2 regions of the Bacillus sp. SRI_025 genome follow, and region 2 is predicted to be linked to the other one. Evidence: predicted binding sites of a transcription regulator. Region 2 holds the regulator's gene; the other holds the start of a gene.
What was found. The regulator LexA, encoded in region 2, represses DNA repair genes until DNA is damaged. The targets are predictions, from matches to a motif close to CGAACATATGTTCG.
Positions count from the first base shown of each region.

Region 1: a site for LexA is predicted at 1,294-1,307, ahead of uvrB (excinuclease ABC subunit UvrB). Genes of this name have one in related genera too.

Region 1 is NZ_JBYEGB010000001.1:349,983-358,686, forward strand. Features, by position in the region: gene uvrB (excinuclease ABC subunit UvrB) at 1-1,226, opposite strand, end outside; gene AC20OE_RS01855 (CsbA family protein) at 1,506-1,751, opposite strand; gene AC20OE_RS01860 (PEP/pyruvate-binding domain-containing protein) at 2,033-4,564, shown strand; gene AC20OE_RS01865 (TetR/AcrR family transcriptional regulator) at 4,654-5,226, shown strand; gene AC20OE_RS01870 (MFS transporter) at 5,267-6,601, shown strand; gene AC20OE_RS01875 (YncE family protein) at 6,877-7,860, shown strand; gene AC20OE_RS01880 (response regulator transcription factor) at 7,857-8,543, shown strand; gene AC20OE_RS01885 (HAMP domain-containing sensor histidine kinase) at 8,540-8,704, shown strand, end outside.
Region 2 is NZ_JBYEGB010000004.1:324,014-332,717, reverse strand. Features, by position in the region: gene AC20OE_RS13970 (DUF2621 domain-containing protein) at 1-236, shown strand, start outside; gene AC20OE_RS13965 (CcdC family protein) at 259-741, opposite strand; gene AC20OE_RS13960 (cytochrome c biogenesis protein CcdA) at 836-1,543, opposite strand; gene AC20OE_RS13955 (aspartyl-phosphate phosphatase Spo0E family protein) at 1,753-1,926, shown strand; gene AC20OE_RS13950 (YneF family protein) at 2,186-2,404, opposite strand; gene sirA (sporulation inhibitor of replication protein SirA) at 2,489-2,935, opposite strand; gene tkt (transketolase) at 3,134-5,137, opposite strand; gene AC20OE_RS13935 (DUF896 domain-containing protein) at 5,325-5,555, opposite strand; gene AC20OE_RS13930 (YneB family resolvase-like protein) at 5,625-6,272, opposite strand; gene yneA (cell division suppressor protein YneA) at 6,290-6,601, opposite strand; gene lexA (transcriptional repressor LexA) at 6,761-7,381, shown strand; gene AC20OE_RS13915 (hypothetical protein) at 7,427-7,873, opposite strand; gene AC20OE_RS13910 (IseA DL-endopeptidase inhibitor family protein) at 8,169-8,704, shown strand, end outside.

The DNA.
Region 1 (8,704 bases), on a different contig from region 2:
TCCACAACCTCAGGCGTTTTCTCAAGCTCGTATGGACCAGGCGTTGCTGATACATGAACGATATGATTGATATGCTTTTCAAACTCATCAAAGGTGAGCGGTCTGTTATCAAGTGCTGATGGCAGGCGGAATCCGTGATCAACCAACACTTGCTTTCTCGCTTGATCCCCGTTGTACATGGCACGGATTTGCGGAATCGTCACATGCGATTCATCGACAACAATCATAAAGTCATCTGGGAAATAATCAAGCAGTGTGTAAGGTGTTGAACCAGGAGGACGCAAGGTCAGATGTCTTGAATAATTCTCGATGCCTGAACAAAAGCCCATCTCTCTCATCATCTCAAGGTCATATCTTGTCCGCTGCTCAAGGCGCTGCGCTTCAAGCAATTTTCCATTTTCGCGAAGCTTTTCGAGCTGTTCTTCTAGCTCTTGTTCAATATTGATAATGGCTTTTTCCATTTTTTCTTCTCTTGTGACGAAGTGAGATGCTGGGAAAATGGCCACGTGGTCACGATCACCAAGTATTTCTCCGGTCAGCGCATCCACTTCACGAATACGTTCAATTTCATCACCGAAAAACTCCACTCTGATACAATGCTCATCTCGTGAAGCAGGAAAAATCTCAACGACGTCTCCTCTGACTCGGAAGGTTCCGCGCTGAAAATCTATATCATTACGAGAATACTGAATATCCACCAGCTTACGAAGGAGCTGATTGCGTTCAATCTCCATTTCAGTGCGCAAAGACAGCACAAGCTCTCTGTATTCCTCTGGCGAACCTAAGCCATAAATACAGGACACACTGGCAATGATGATGACATCCCTTCTCTCAAATAACGAGGACGTAGCCGAGTGTCTCAGCTTATCAATCTCATCATTGATGCTGGCATCTTTCTCAATAAATGTATCGGTCTGAGGTACATATGCCTCTGGCTGATAATAATCATAGTAACTCACAAAATATTCAACAGCATTATTCGGGAAAAATTCCTTGAATTCACTGTATAACTGACCGGCAAGTGTCTTATTATGCGCAATGACAAGCGTCGGTTTGTTCACTTCTTTGATCAGGTTGGAGACAGTAAAGGTCTTTCCCGTACCTGTAGCACCTAACAGCGTTTGATGCTGTTTCCCCTGATGGATCCCCTCAACAAGCTTTTCAATCGCCTTTGGCTGATCTCCTTGGGGCTGATAGTTAGAAACTAATTCAAAGCGGTCACTCACATCAAAGCCTCCGTTTCGTTACGAAATCTATCTAATGAATATATTATCATAAAAGAACACAAAAATACGAACTAAAGTTCGGCTCTCGCTTGATTTTTATTTCCAATACAGTCATACCCTCTCTCCCTTGGCAAATAACCCTCTTAAGAAAACCTTCCTTTCAGTATGGAACATTTTGGAGTGAGATATTCGATGAGCAGAAAAAGAAAGCTGTGCTTACTAGAAATCGTAAGCACAGCTCTTGTTTAAAACATGTCAGCTTTCAGCATTAAGATAACATCATTGATGTTTTTCAGCTTTTTCTCTCTTTTCGATTTCTTTTTTAGCCATAAACAAAGCCCCAGCTACTAAAGAAATAATATCTAATCCCACAATAAAGTAGGTTTCTGTATAGCCTTTCATATACGAAGCAAATAAAAGCGCTGCTGTTAACGCAATGCCTACGTAATGATTATAAGTAACCTTTGAAAATAAAATAACGAGCAGGAAAGGAAAAACTAGTGCAAATATGGCTTTTGTAATCACAAAAACCCTCCCTCTTCATGGTCTACTTCCTTGATTATAGTAAAGATTGGCATATTGAACAATTCACAGTTTTCAATTTTGCCTTTTTTCTTCATGTTCGGAGACTTTTGTTTTAGAAATAGCAGAAAATTAGTGAGATTGTCCCCTTTGTAAAGATAGGTCTTTCCGTCTTTGACAATAACATCCAATCAATTCTATGATTAAAATGATAGTGCGCACTATCATTTTAAAAAATAGAGAGACATACAAATCATTGGCTATTTGGATAAGGGGGCATTCCCATGTATTCAGTTTTATTTCATGCGGCTGAAGAATCCGCATCACTCGCAGGGGCAAAAGGCCTGAATTTAATTAAATTAAACAATCACGGCCTGCCAGTCCCAGATGGATTTATTATTAAAACCAACAGCTTTGAAAGCTTTCTTTCATATCACAATCTGCAGCCAGCAGAACAAAACCTTTCTCAAAAAATCAAAGAAGCATCGTTTCCTTCACAAATGGAAGCAGAGCTGATCTCGTCCTTTCAATCCTTGCGGAAGACTTATCCCTCAGTTGCAGTACGATCCTCTTCTGTTGCTGAAGATCTCGAAGGCGCCTCGTTTGCAGGACAGTACGAGACCTATTTAAATATCAAAACAAATGAAGAATTTTTACAGGCGGTCAAAGAATGCTGGTCTTCTTATTTTGCAGCGAGAGTCACAGAATATAAGGAAGAGATGAATGAAAACGAGGAAGAGATGCCGCTTATGGCCGTTGTCGTTCAAGGATTGATCCATTCTGACGTCTCCGGTGTCATCTTTAGTGAGAACCCCATATCGGGGAAACCAAATGAAATGATGCTGACCGCAAGCTACGGATTGGGAGAAGCAATTGTCTCCGGTCTTGTGACACCAGACACGTTTATTGTAGATAAAGAGAACTTTTCGATTGAAAAAACACTTGGGGCGAAAGAGCTACAAATTGTTCCTTTCCAAGAGGGTGTCATCGAGGAACCAGTAGCGGAGGAAATGGCTGGCCAGTTTTGCCTAAACGATGATCAATTGATAGAAATCGCACAAATCACAAAACAAGTAGAAGAACTTTACGGACATGGAGTCGATATCGAATTTGGAATTGCAGATGGGGCGTTTTATTTACTTCAAGCGAGGCCGATTACTACAGCTCTCCCAAAAGCAGTAAATGAAACAGCGGGTGCTTCTTTTCAAATGAAGCCAGATGAGCTGCAGGAATTCTGGATTTCAATGGATGATCATATGCCTGGTCCAACGAGCCCTCTTTTCTCAAGCCTGATCATACCAGCCTTAAAAAGCGGGATGAAGAAAAATGGAGAAAAGTATCAAGTACCTGATATGAACATCAAAGATATTAAGCTTTACAGAGGCCACTTATACTCAGCACCCGCACTGCCAGAAGCGCAAGAGGGAGCTGCACCCTTTTTTGATGAACGTATATTTGAGCTATTTCCGCATTTAAGTGAACGGATGTATGAGATTCTAGAGAAAAATTTCTTTCCATTTTACGAAAAACTCGATCGCCAAATGAATGAACCTATGACCATTGAAAAAGCCATCATCGGCTTTGAAGAATTAAAGGATTTTTACATTCAAGCATATGATGATCATTTTGATATCGTCACACCGCAAGTCATACTATCATCTATCATTGAAGACATGCTTGTAACATATACCGGTGATCAAACACAAGTCGTCTTGCTGCACGAAATGATGATAGGCGTGATGAACAAATCTCTTGAAACAGACAAGCTGCTATCTGATATAGCAAAGGATGTCCTTCAAGATCCAGAACTTCATCAGGCATTTATTCATCATGAAAAGAACCCGGACCTGTTATACGCACTCAATCACTTCGAAAAAGGGAAACATTTCATTTCGAAATTGGAGGATTTTCTCCAAGTTTACGGCTGGCGATCTGTTAAAAGTCATGACCTTACGGATGAGACTTGGGTAGAAAACCCGGAGTTTATATTAGATATCATCAGAAATAACATCCAGTCCCAATGTGATTTTGATGAAGAATTTGCAAAAGCAGTGATTAAAAGACAAGAGACGTATAAACATTTTATGAGTCAAGTGAAGGATGAGTCGTTTAAAACAAAATTTGAGACGCTGTATCAATTTGCCCTTCAAGCAGCGAATATCCGAGATGACCACCACTTCTACATTGATGCAATGTTAGATGCAAAAGCCCGGGTATATCTATTAAAAATTGGTGAGCTTCTCGCAAAAAAAGGAGCCATTCCTCATCAAGAAGATCTTTGGTATCTCTACGATGAAGAGGTACAAAAAGCGCTCACAACGTCTATCTCATTCGATTCGGTTATCCAGCAAAGAAAAATGGAAATGAAAGAAAATGAAGCCATTCAACCACCAGCTTACACCGGCACTCCAACTGAAGCTGAATTGCAGCAAGTGGAAAGAATGCTTGGTTCATTAAGAGAAAATGAACACAACACACACGATGTGATCCATGGAATTGGCGCATCCAGCGGTATTGTTTCTGGAAGAGTAAAAGTCATTACATGTGCTGATGAATTCTCACAATTTCAAAAGGATGATATATTAGTTTGTAAAACGACTACACCTTTATGGACGAGCTTATTTAGAGATGCGAAAGCAGTCATCACCGATGCTGGAGGCATTTTATCTCATTCAGCTATTATTGCAAGAGAGTATATGATGCCAGCTGTCTTAGGTACTAGAATAGCAACTGAAACACTTCAATCCGGTGACCTTGTGACAGTAGATGGCAGCAATGGGCGCATTCAGATATTAAAGCAGCATTCGCGTTCATAAACTTATCATTTGGACGATATTGGCGCTCATAGGTTTTATCGGTATACTTACTTTGTTGCAAACACATTCATAACCTGAGGTGAGTATGCTTGTTAAAATCTACAAATCAACGAATCATTCGCGCAACAATGGATTTATTAACTGAAAAGGGCTATCAAAAAACAACAACCAAAGAAATAGCAACAAAAGCGAATGTGAGTGAAGCAACTATTTTTCGCAACTTTAAAAACAAACGCGGCGTCATTGCTGCCATTATGAAAATGAAATCAACACCGACAAAAACCCTAGAAGCAGAATTTAAAGGCGATTTATACACCGATTTAAAGTTTCTCGGCACCTATTTCCTTGAAGATTTGACTTCCAAAAAAGAATTTATTTATATCAGCATGCGAGAACCGGCTATGTTTAAGGATTTAACTAGTCATGAAAAGATATATCCTCAAGAACTAAGAGAAATGCTGATACAATATTTCAAAAAGATGGGTGCCGAGCATCTTGTATTAAAAGGAAAAGAAGACATTTATGCAGACATCTTCATTAGTACGTATTTTGGATTTTTCATTCAGCAGCTAGAGCAAGATCTACAACTCGTGCTCACACAAAAAGAAGATTTTATTGAGACATGCACACACATTTTCATGAGAGGAATTTCTCCCGCTTAAAGGGTGAAATTCTTCTTTTTTACAAAAGGTGGTATACACATTGAGGTTAAAAAAAGAGAGTTTGGTCATCTATTCTTTGTTGCTTGGAGCTATACTAGTTCCAGTCAACTCAACGATGATCGCTGTCGCTCTATCATCCATTTCAACTTATTATAATCAATCCCTTTCAAACATCACTTGGGTTGTCACAATTTATCTTATTGTCATGGCAGTCACTCAGCCTATCGCTGGTAAGTTAGGAGATATATATGGACACCGGCGAATGTATTTAATTGGGGTCATGCTCTTTTTAATTGGCTCGATTGGATGTGCTTTAGCACCTAATCTAGCTTTTCTTATCACTTTTCGTTCCATTCAAGCAGCTGGTGGTGCTATTTTAACACCGAATAGCATTGCATTGATTCGTGCAACAGTATCCCCCGAAAAACTGTCTAAAACAATGGGATACTTTGGGTTTGGAGCCGGTATTGGTGCCGCACTTGGACCTTTTATTGGTTCGATTCTTATTCAGAGTTTTGATTGGCACTCTATATTCTTTGTAAATATCCCATTCTTGTTCCTTACACTTGTGACCGGCGTATTACTCATTCCAAAAATAAACCATACACGCTTACAAACAAATGTGGACATCATTGGTTCATTGTACTTAACCATCGGGATTGCCACACTCATTCTATGCACAAAAAGCCATTTGCTAAATGAATACTTGATCTATGGAATTCTAGCGTTGATCGTCATTCCATTATTCTTTATACATGTACGGAAAGTAAAGAATCCGATCATCGATTTATCGCTTTTTAAAAACAGTTCATTTACAAATGCAAACCTGTCGATCATGCTAAGTAATTTTGTCATGTATGCCATCCTTCTAATTATGCCGCTGTTTATGGAGCAACAACTTTCACTGTCTCATACACAAAGCGGTATCATTCTATCGGTATTTTCTCTTTGCATGTCTATTAGTGGCTTGCTAGGGGCAAGACTCCATCCGAAAAAAGGCGCCAAAAAAATGATTGGCTTTTCATTTATCTGTCTCACTTTATCAGGGATCATGTTAATCACACTCAGTCAGTACCCTACCTTACCACTGCTTATCGTGACACTTATCGCAGGTGGAATTTCATCAGGGATTGGAATGACTAGTATGCAGATGGCTTCTTTAACGTCTGTTGATCAAAGCTTATCTGGTTCAGCATCTGGTATTTTCTCTACCTTTCGATATTTTGGCAGTATCATTTCGTCTACATTGATTGGGATCATGAGTGGTTTTCAATCTTTATTTATTGTATTAATGGGCGCAGGCATTCTTGGTTTCTTTTTATCTCAACGTGTAAAAACAAAATCAACCTCCCCATCATCTGAACATTCCGCCTAATGGTCCCTTGCTCTATGCCTATTTAGAGCGAGGGAGTTTTTCATCATTTGTATCACTGTAAGCTATAGCAAGTGCATCTATCAAATCCTGATAATCATCTTTTAAAGAAGGAAAAATGGCATATGGACAGACAAAAAAGGAACTTCAGGTGCAAATTGTCTCCCCTCACTCACCTAAAAACTCTTTTTCATTCTTTTCAGCATAGATAACTTCAATTTTTTTTCACAATTTTTGTGGTATGATTTTGAAAATAGAGAACGCAAAGGAGCGGAAGAATGGAACGTATGAAATATGTTTTAATCTGTTTATCAGCTCTACTTTTATTCTTGACAGGCTGTGGAAAAGAACAGCAATTTACACCGCCAGGCAGCTCTCAATCGATCGCTGTCATCTCTCAATTAAAAAAAGCCTCCTTTTCAATAGTTGATATACAAAAAAATAAAATGCTCTCTTCTGTGGATTTAAAACACCCACTTACTGATCTTATTCAAATTAATAAAGACGTCATCATCGCTACAAGTAAAGAGGGAGAATCCCTTATTGAAATCAATCTAAAAAATGGGACAGCAACAGATTATATGAATGTGGATAAAGGGCTGACTTCCCTTACATATGATGCAGCTTCTCATACATTAATTGCTGCAAATTCGCAGAAAAATGTCGTTTATTTTATTGATACGAAGAGTAAAAAAATAAAATCAACTGTGAAAACAGGAAAATTACCTTCTTCTATGACACTTTCTTCATCAGGTGTTTTATTTGTTTTAAATGCAGAAAGTCATACTGTCTCAGTCATAGATATTAAAAAGGAAAAAAATATACGTACGTTTTCTGTACTTGAACGGCCTTCTGGGATTCATTTTGATGGACAGTCCATTTGGATCGGCGGCCATGGTAAACAAGGTACCTTAAATAAAAGTATTCTTGCTTATGACCCTAAAACAGGCAAAAAACAGCGAGAAATAAAGCTAGGCGTTATGCCTGTTGCATTTTTTCCAGAGAAAAATTCTTCTACTTTATATGTACTATGTCATGGAGATCATACGCTATACAAAGTAGATACCAAAACAAATAAGCAGCTTGCTTCTGTTGAAACTGGTCAAAATCCGAATTATATCACCGCTGATACGACATCAATTTATGTGAGTAACTTGGATGACAACTCAGTATCCATCATCGATAAACACTCACTTATTATGAAAAATCAACTAAATGTCCCATCAGGACCTTATGCTATCGTGTTGGAGGAAAAGAAATGAAGGAACAAATGCGTATTTTAATCGTAGATGATGAGCTTGATATGCTTGAGTTAATCGGGTCTTTTTTAAAGAGACATGGCTTTCACATTACAACTGCGAATAATGGAAAAGATGCCTTGCATCAGCTTGAAAAGGAATCTATTGACCTTGTTGTATTAGATATCATGATGCCTGACATGGATGGATTTGAAGTCTGTCAGCGTATTCGACAAACATCTCAAATTCCAATTTTATTTTTAACAGCAAGGAGTTATGAGGAGGACCGAATTAGAGGTCTTGAAATTGGAGCAGATGACTACATCATGAAACCTTTCAGTCTGCGTGAGCTTGCAGCAAGAATTGAAACAACCCTGAGACGAATTAGAGGTCTTTCGCTAAAGCGCAGCCGAATACAGATTGGTGACATGGAGATTGATCAAGATGGCAGACAAGTTTACCTCCATCAACAGCCCGTTAATTTAACAAGAAGAGAATTTGATTTACTCATGTTTCTTTTGCTCAACCAAGGACAAGTGTTTTCAAGAGAACACCTTTATCAAAAATTGTGGGAATCACATTCAACGAGCGGCTCTTTAAGAACAGTCGATACACATATCAAAACACTAAGACTGAAATTAAAGGAAGCAGAACGATATATTAAAACCGTTTGGGGTGTCGGCTATAAGTTTGAGGAGGAAGAATGAAGCCATTATCGATTAAAAAGAAAGTACTCTTCTTAATCCTTGCAGTGATCGGAATCGTTGCAGCCTCAGCGCTTGCCCTTACTTTTTACTTATACCAGCATTTATATATTGATAAACAGATCGATTCCTTAAGTTTGCAAGGTAAGAAGCTGGCAGAAATC
Region 2 (8,704 bases):
AATTGTTAAATGAACTCGTATTACCAGTTCCAGAGTTGTTTAGAGATGTTGCCAAAGAAAAAATTGCGGGTAAAATTGGTGAGCTGGCATTAAAAGAACAGGCTGCCAGCATTAATCTAGACTTAATCATTCGCGGCTACATTATGGCTACACCAAAGCGGGATCATAAATTTTTATTAAAGCGCCTTCAAGAAAAAAACATTGATCACTCGCCATATGAATCGTTATTAAAATAACCTCCTTTTTTAAAAAGGAGGTTTAATTCATTTGAATCTGCTGCGGATCTAATTGTTTAGACAGCTTTCTAAACGACAAATACATGGCAACCCGCCAAGGCACGATCATGCCAAAGGCAAGAATCCAAAACATCCCGCTTAATGAGCCATAATCAATAGAAGAACTTAGGATGGTCTTCATCCCGATACGAAGGACAAGAAGTCCAATGAGAATAAACACAAATGCTTTTGACCGCTTTAAGTAAATGTCATTGCCTCTAATTTCAAACTTCGATGTTTTAATTAAAAATATAGAGAAAAACATCCCCACTGTGATCGCTTCTAGAAATTCAGCTCCAGTTACCCGAAACATTGGAACAAAAAACATCAGTGCACCAGTGCTCATGAAAATAGGAGGTAAAATAATTTTTTTCGCCGTTGCAGGTTTTGCAGATGACTTAATGCGAATAAACATGACGGCCACCGCCATACATACCGCAATTATAGAAGAGATCAAGATCATCATATCAAATCATTCCTTTATTCTTTAAGGTCAGCCTATGTATAATATACTCCAATTGACGAAAAAAAACCATTCGCCGCGACTGTAGAAAACGATTTCAAAAGCCTGTAAAACCGCCAAACAATGATGAAAACATAATGATAATCCATGTCAGAAGATCAAAGAACAGCAAAATCCCTACCACAATCATGATAAACCCGCCCACTCGCATGATGAGCTGCTGGCGCTTTCTGATCCACCCCATTTTCGTAATGAAAAAGGAGAGAATAAAAAACGGGACGGCAAATCCAAATATATACGCAATCATATACATGACAGCCGACTCAGGATTGTTACTCGCCAGTGTGATGACAGCGGATAAAATAGGTCCAGTACAAGGTGTCCATCCAGCGGCAAAGCCCATTCCGATGAGAATGGATCCAAAAAAACCAGCAGGACGATTTTTGAACTGTATTCTCTTTTCGCCCATGAGGAAAGAGGGCTTGAATACGCCAAGAGTCATAAAACCAAAGAAAATAATAAGGATGGCTCCAATTTGACGAATCGCTTGATGATAATCATTAAAAAACTTCCCGACAAACGATGTCCCAAACCCAATCGCAATAAATATAATAGAGAAACCAACTAAAAAGAATAAAGTATGAAGAAGACTTCTTCTTCTCAGCATCACCTTCTCAGATTTCACTTCATCTATACTAACGCCCGTAATATACGATAAAAACGCTGGATAAAGCGGAAGACAGCACGGTGAAATAAAAGAAAGAAATCCTGCTCCAAATGCTAAAAAGTAATTCAAATCTGTCAAAAGAACACCCCCTTCTTACAAATATACAATAAGAGATGACAAAATCATTTCATTTTTTTTACATCACCTCAATAAAGATGGTCTATTCTCTTAAAACCTTATATAATTTAATTTGACATCAAGATAATGAATCCTTTAAATTTGAAAATAAACCTTAAAATGGATATAATAGAATCGATTCTTTTTATCAAGATTTGCATGAAAGGAACATGACTTTGGTAAAAACATCATTATTAACTCAAATCGAAGAAAAAAGAGAAGAGCTGATGAAAGTTGTCTTGCATAATGGGATGACATCAACAGTGACCATCGAACATAGCCAGCAGCTAGATCATCTCCTCTTACAATATCAACGACACTTACACTCAAACTCAGCCAACTAATTATACTTCATGATATCAAACATGCCGAACCATTGTAGAACAGTTGATATGTGTGACCATAAAAGAAACGAAAACCTCTGATATAGGGGTTTTTTGTTTTTCATGCTGTTTGACGCAATAATAAAAACCACCTTCCCTGCTTCATTCATGCAAGTACAGTGGTTTTAAGCGTCTGATGAAGGTGAATTGAATAAAGAAAGGACAACGCTTGTCCATTCTTTATAACCATGTTCCATCTATGATCATAATATCGTACGTATTATTTCGCTTGGTTGTTCATGGCTTTCATCATTTGATTGATTTTCTTCTGGGACGGTTTCATGCCCATTTGCATCATCATCATTCGAAGCATTTGTTCATTAATCGGTGGATTCTTTTTCAAATAGCTCATCATATACTTACGAGCAATAAAGAATCCGAGTGCAACTCCTGCAAGCAGTGCAACAACGCCTACAAGGATGCCAACCCATAAATCCATAATTCTTCCTCCTTCATGTTGTCTCGTATAAAGTGTACTAAACAAAAGGCTATTATACAACATTTCACGTTCAATTTTATTTTTTTAAACAAAATTCCTCACTTTTACTGGATTAAGCCACCCGTGCTTCTTTGAACTAAAGTCCATCGCAAGAAAACAAGGGCTGATTTTTCTCAGCACTTCAAAAAACACCGCTTCTGCTTCATAACTGCCAGTGGCAGACATTTGGATATACCGGTCTTTAATAATAAATGCTGCGGTTCCTTTTCCATCTGGTAAGGAAGCGCTGTAAATCGAGCCTATTTGTGTATAGTGAATGTTCGTTAAGTTATTCATGAGACGCTGGTGCATATGAAAAGCAGGGATTCGTTTCGTCACATAATCCACTTGCTTCACAAGCATAACTAACTCATCGTCAGTGCGATTCGTCCAGTGTAACGACTCAAACAAATGAAACAAAATCGATTCTCTGCCAAAATAGTGATGTGCAAATTCATCCTCAATCCAATAAATATAATAATGGCGTTCCATGTCTATCCCTTCCTTTCACATTTCGTCAATCTCGTTTATTGCTTGTATTATACAAAAATGTGAAAGAAAGAATTGTCTATATATGAAGCAAGAAGAAACTAGTTTTGTCAAAAAAACAAGAAAAAAGAAAAAAGTTTGCAGAGCGGATGAAAATGCTCTGCAAACAGATAGCAAAAAAGCATGATGCTTGGAGTTCGTTTATTTATTCAGCTTCGCTTTCACACGGCTGACTACATTGCTGACAGTAAATCCGTATTTCTCGATAATGGTTTCACCTGGTGCAGATGCGCCAAATTTATCAATTGCAATCACGTCACCGTCAAGGCCAGTGTAACGCTCCCAGCCAAGTGAAGCACCCATTTCAATCGCAATACGTGCACGTACTGCTTTAGGAAGAACGGATTCTTTGTATTCGTCTGACTGCTGATCGAAGCGATCCCATGCAGGAAGGCTGACAACAGATGCGCGGATACCTTCTTTTTCAAGTGCTTTTTGGGCTTCAATGGCTAAACCAACCTCAGATCCTGAAGCGAGTAGAAGTGCTTCTGGCTGTGCATCAGCTGCTTCAACCACAACGTAACCACCCTTTTCTACTCCCTCATATGCCTTCTCTGGTGCCTGGTCAATCGTTGGAAGGTTTTGACGAGTAAGAACTAGTGCAGTCGGTTTATCAGTTGAAGATACAGCTAGTTTCCACGCTGCAGCTGTTTCATTTCCATCTGCTGGGCGAATAACGGAAAGGTTAGGCATCGCACGCAGTGAAGCAAGCTGTTCAACCGGTTCATGTGTTGGACCATCTTCACCAACAGCGATACTATCATGAGTAAAGACGTATGTGACTGGAAGTCCCATTAAGGCAGCAAGACGAATCGCTGGTCTTAAGTAATCTGAGAAAACAAAGAACGTTCCGCCGAATACACGAAGACCGCCGTGAAGCGCCATACCGTTGAGCGCCGCACCCATTGCAAATTCTCTCACACCGAACCAAATGTTTTTGCCGGCATAATTATTTTTTCCGAAATCATCCGTGTTTTTAATCGTTGTTTTGTTTGATCCAGCAAGGTCAGCAGACCCGCCAATAAAGAAAGGTACTTGCTTTGCAATGCCATTTAACACTTCGCCTGAAGAAGCGCGGGAGGCAAGGCTTGAACCTGCTTCATAAACAGGAACCTCTTGGTCCCAATTTTCAGGAAGCTTTCCTTCAATCGCAAGCTTCAGCTGTGCTGCCAGCTCTGGATATTCTTTTTCGTATTGCGCAAACAGCTCATTCCAAGCTGCTTCTTTTTTCTGACCAGCGTCTTTGACAGCTTCTTTGAAATGATCGTACACTTCAGAAGGTACATGGAAATCTTCTTCAAACGTCCAAGAGTAAGCATCCTTCGTCAGCTTAGCTTCCTCGCTGCCAAGAGGTGCACCATGCACACCAGACGTTCCCGCACGGTTTGGCGAACCGAAACCGATTGTTGTTTTCACTTCGATTAAAGTAGGTCTGTCTGTGCTTTGTTTCGCCTTTTCAATAGCAGCTGTTACTTCTTCGATGTTGTTGCCGTCTTTCACGTAAAGAACTTCCCAGTTCATCGCTTCAAAACGATTCTTCACATTTTCAGAGAATGAGCGATCTAAGTCGCCATCTAAAGAAATGTCATTTGAATCGTAAAGAACGATTAAACGGCCTAAGCCTAAATGACCAGCAAGTGAAGCAGCTTCTGAGGAAATCCCCTCCATTAAGTCTCCATCTCCGCAAATGCTGTATGTATAGTGATCTACAACCTGAAAGTTGTCTTTGTTATACGTTTCCGCAAGATGTCTTTCTGCAAGTGCCATCCCTACTGCCATAGCAATTCCCTGGCCTAAAGGACCTGTTGTGGCATCTACGCCTTCTGTGTGTCCAAATTCAGGATGTCCAGGTGTTTTGCTTCCCCATTGGCGGAATTGTTTTAGATCATCGATGCTCAGATTGTATCCGCTTAAATGAAGCATGCTGTATAGAAGCATAGAACCATGTCCCGCAGATAAAACAAAGCGGTCTCTGTTAAACCATTTTGGATTTTGCGGACTTACGTTTAAGTGATTCGTCCATAAAGCGTACGCCATTGGTGCAGCACCCATCGGCATTCCTGGGTGACCGGAATTCGCTTTTTCAATTGCGTCTATGGAGAGAGTACGTATTGTTGCAATAGATTTCAATTCAATCGTTTCCATATAAATCCCCTTCCGTATCTTGTGTACACCATTATCATAAATCTACTGTCCTTTTTTCACAACTATTTCACGCTGAAAAAGAAGGATTTTGTCACATTTAGTTTATCGATCACCTAAAAAGTTATGCAAATATGAAAAAAGACGAGAATAATCTTCCCATCTTTTCAAAATTCAAGAAATCACAGCCTTAATGAAGGTTCTGATCTTTTTCTCTTTTTAATTTTTCTGGTGTGACATCGTTTCCTTCAGGATCAACGATCTTGACAGTTTTAAGTGTATTTTTCATAGAAGAACGAAAAGCTTTCAAATACTCTTCTCTCAACTGCTTTTGTTCTGTTTTTTCAGCGTCTGATAAACCGGTCTCTTTCGACTTTTTTGAAAGCTCATTTATTCTTGCAAGCTGTTCTTTAGAAATCATGACAAACTCCTTTAAAGCATTTTCTCTACATACTACTAAATATCAATCATTTTGACAACAAATCACGCTTTAGGTGGTAAGGTCTTTTTCATATTCTTGATACCTTCTATGCACCGTTGCTTTTGAAATGTCAAAACCTAATGCCTGAAGAGTTGCGGCAATTTCGGCGAATGTCATATTGTTTTTTCTTAATCGAACAATTTCTGAAATCGGCACTTCAATACGCTCACGGCCAGGTGCATGGTCCTGCTGCCTTAAATTCAGTTCAGGCTGATATCCGCGCTCAACTGCCCTTTTCATTCCCCGCTTGATTTTCAGGTTATGAATTTTCCGTTGGTATTCTTCGACGACTCCTACAATCTCAATGACCATTTCATCTGCTTCTGAAAGCTCAAGCTCTCCTCTATGAAACACGCTGTATACCTTTACGTTCTCTTTAAATAAACAATGAAGAAGTGCAATTTTTGCTTGTCCTCTTCCAAGACGAGTTTCATCCTGGATCAAAACGGCATCGATTGACTCTTCCTTCAGTGCAGCAAGCATTTCAAACACACCATCACGATCTAAATCATATCCACTTGCTTTTTCTTTGATGACTTTGACCACATTCATCTTGTGCATGGCAGCTAACGCCAGCAGTTCTTCTTCTTGTCTTTTCAACGAGGTTTCCTGCTCTTCTTTGACAGTGCTTACTCTCGCATAAATGATTGCGTTCATGTCTAAAATCGACCTTTCTACTGTACTGTTGCAAGCTGATATACGACTGGATGCTCTTTTTTGACGGGTATAACAAGAATGTCGCCAGGCTGGATTTCAGTTGAAGCAAGATCATTGTGTTCGGTAACCCAATCAATAAATGCATTTTTGTCGATTGATTTGCTGTCGTTTACTTGATCAGCTAACCCCCAAAGAGTATCACCTGATTGAACCTCTATTTTAACATACTGATTTGTATCATTATGGCTTGTGACTGCAATAAGTGAGAGAAATATGCCAACGATGAATGAGAATACCCCAATAAAAATAATAGATTCTTTTAACCTCATAATGTCATCTCTCCTAATAGAATATGTGTTCGCTCTTTCTGTCACTCATTATAAATACGAACAAATGTTTCTGTCAAACGTTTTTTTCGAACCTATGTTTGTACTGTTAGGAAAAACATGCTATAATTTCTTTAAAATTGACGTTTTGAGGTGCAAAAGATGACGAAGCTATCAAAAAGACAACTCGATATCCTGAAATTCATCAAAGATGAAGTAAAAAGCAAGGGTTATCCCCCATCCGTCCGTGAAATTGGAGAAGCTGTCGGTCTAGCATCCAGTTCAACGGTCCATGGACATTTAGCTAGACTAGAAACAAAGGGCTTAATTAGAAGAGACCCGACAAAACCGAGAGCGATCGAAGTACTAGATGAAGAGGAAATGAATATTCCAAAGAGTGCTGTAATGAACGTTCCAGTCATCGGAAAAGTAACGGCCGGCCTTCCTATCACTGCTGTTGAAAATGTAGAAGAATACTTCCCCCTTCCAGAGACTTTTGCAGCACCAGATGAACAAGTGTTTATGCTTGAAATTATGGGAGAAAGTATGATTGATGCAGGTATTTTGGACAAGGACTATGTCATCGTGCGTCAGCAAAGCACCGCTAACAATGGTGATATTGTGGTCGCCATGACAGAGGAAGATGAAGCGACAGTCAAACGCTTTTATAAAGAAGATACACACTTTAGATTACAGCCAGAGAACCCATCAATGGAACCGATTATTTTACAGAATGTGAGTATACTAGGTAAAGTGATTGGCGTATTTCGAAATATTCATTAAAAAAAGCCGGTATTTCATCAGCTGCTGATGAGAACCGGCTTTTTCTTATGCACAAGAATAGGCAAGAATACTTGAACTTGGGAAGGAACCAAATGTAAAGTTCGGCCATATAAAACCAGTTGTTCGGCCAAAAGGCTGTGAGGAAAGAACGAACATTAAAAATACTTGACCGTTTCTCAAAAACACAATTGTCCATCTTCTATTACATCCCGCTGCAAATTGTACAGTTTGATGACCTCCGCCAACACCGTGCCCAGATATAAGCGACTGCATACTCTGTGGCTGCGAGAGTGCTTGTTGATACTGCGAAATGATATGCTGCGGCGGTGCCGGCGGTGCAGATTGTCCGCCTGAACCTTGCCCTGGCCAAGTACCTCCTCCGATCGGAAACCCAGGAAACCCTCCACCTTGAGGAATACCAACAGATGGAAATCCTTGCATCTGCCTATCATATGAGTACCCATTCCACACACCTTCATACGGATGATACATAATAAACACCACTTTCTTTAGACATTCATCACGACAGTATATGTCATAAATAAAAAAGTGTGTTAAACGTCTAAATAGAAATTTTTCCAAAAGACGTTTCGTTCTTCTTTAGAACGGTTAAATAATCATTAAGAAGAAAAATAAAAAAATGAAAACTTTTTGTCTCCCTCAAACGTTATATAATTAGAAACAAAAGAAATAAAAAAACATTTAGATTTAATACTTGTAATATCACTGTAATTATTGTAACATTTGTAACATAAGAAGTTTTCATTGAGAAAAGGAGGCAATTGCCTTGAAAAAATTATTTGTTTTATTAACTGCTATTATGCTTATGATCTCATTACAAACTACAACATTGGCCGCTTCCAAGAAATCAGCCGCTTTGACAAATAAAGAAGCGTTACATATTGCCCTTGATGCAAGAGAACACTTTTGGAGTGCAATGTCAGGCTACAAAATTAAAGAACATTCTAATTACAAATTAAAATCATTTACCTATAAAGATATGACATACAACTATCTTTCTAAAACATTTGATACAAAGAAAAAATTAAACAGCTACCTATCTCAAGTGTTCACTCAAGATGCCATCAAACATGGTTTAAAAGATTATCAGTTTATTGTTCATAAAGGCAAAATGGCTGTTCCAGTCGGTGACGGAGATAACATGCTCAATTGGGAAAAAGCCACACCTAAACTTGTTTCTAAGAAGCAAACAGTCCGCACATATGAATTTACTGTCCCAACACTTGATGGACGCAAAGTAAAACGAACTGTTACGTACGAAAAAGTACAAAAAGATTGGAAAGTCACACAAATTGACGCTGT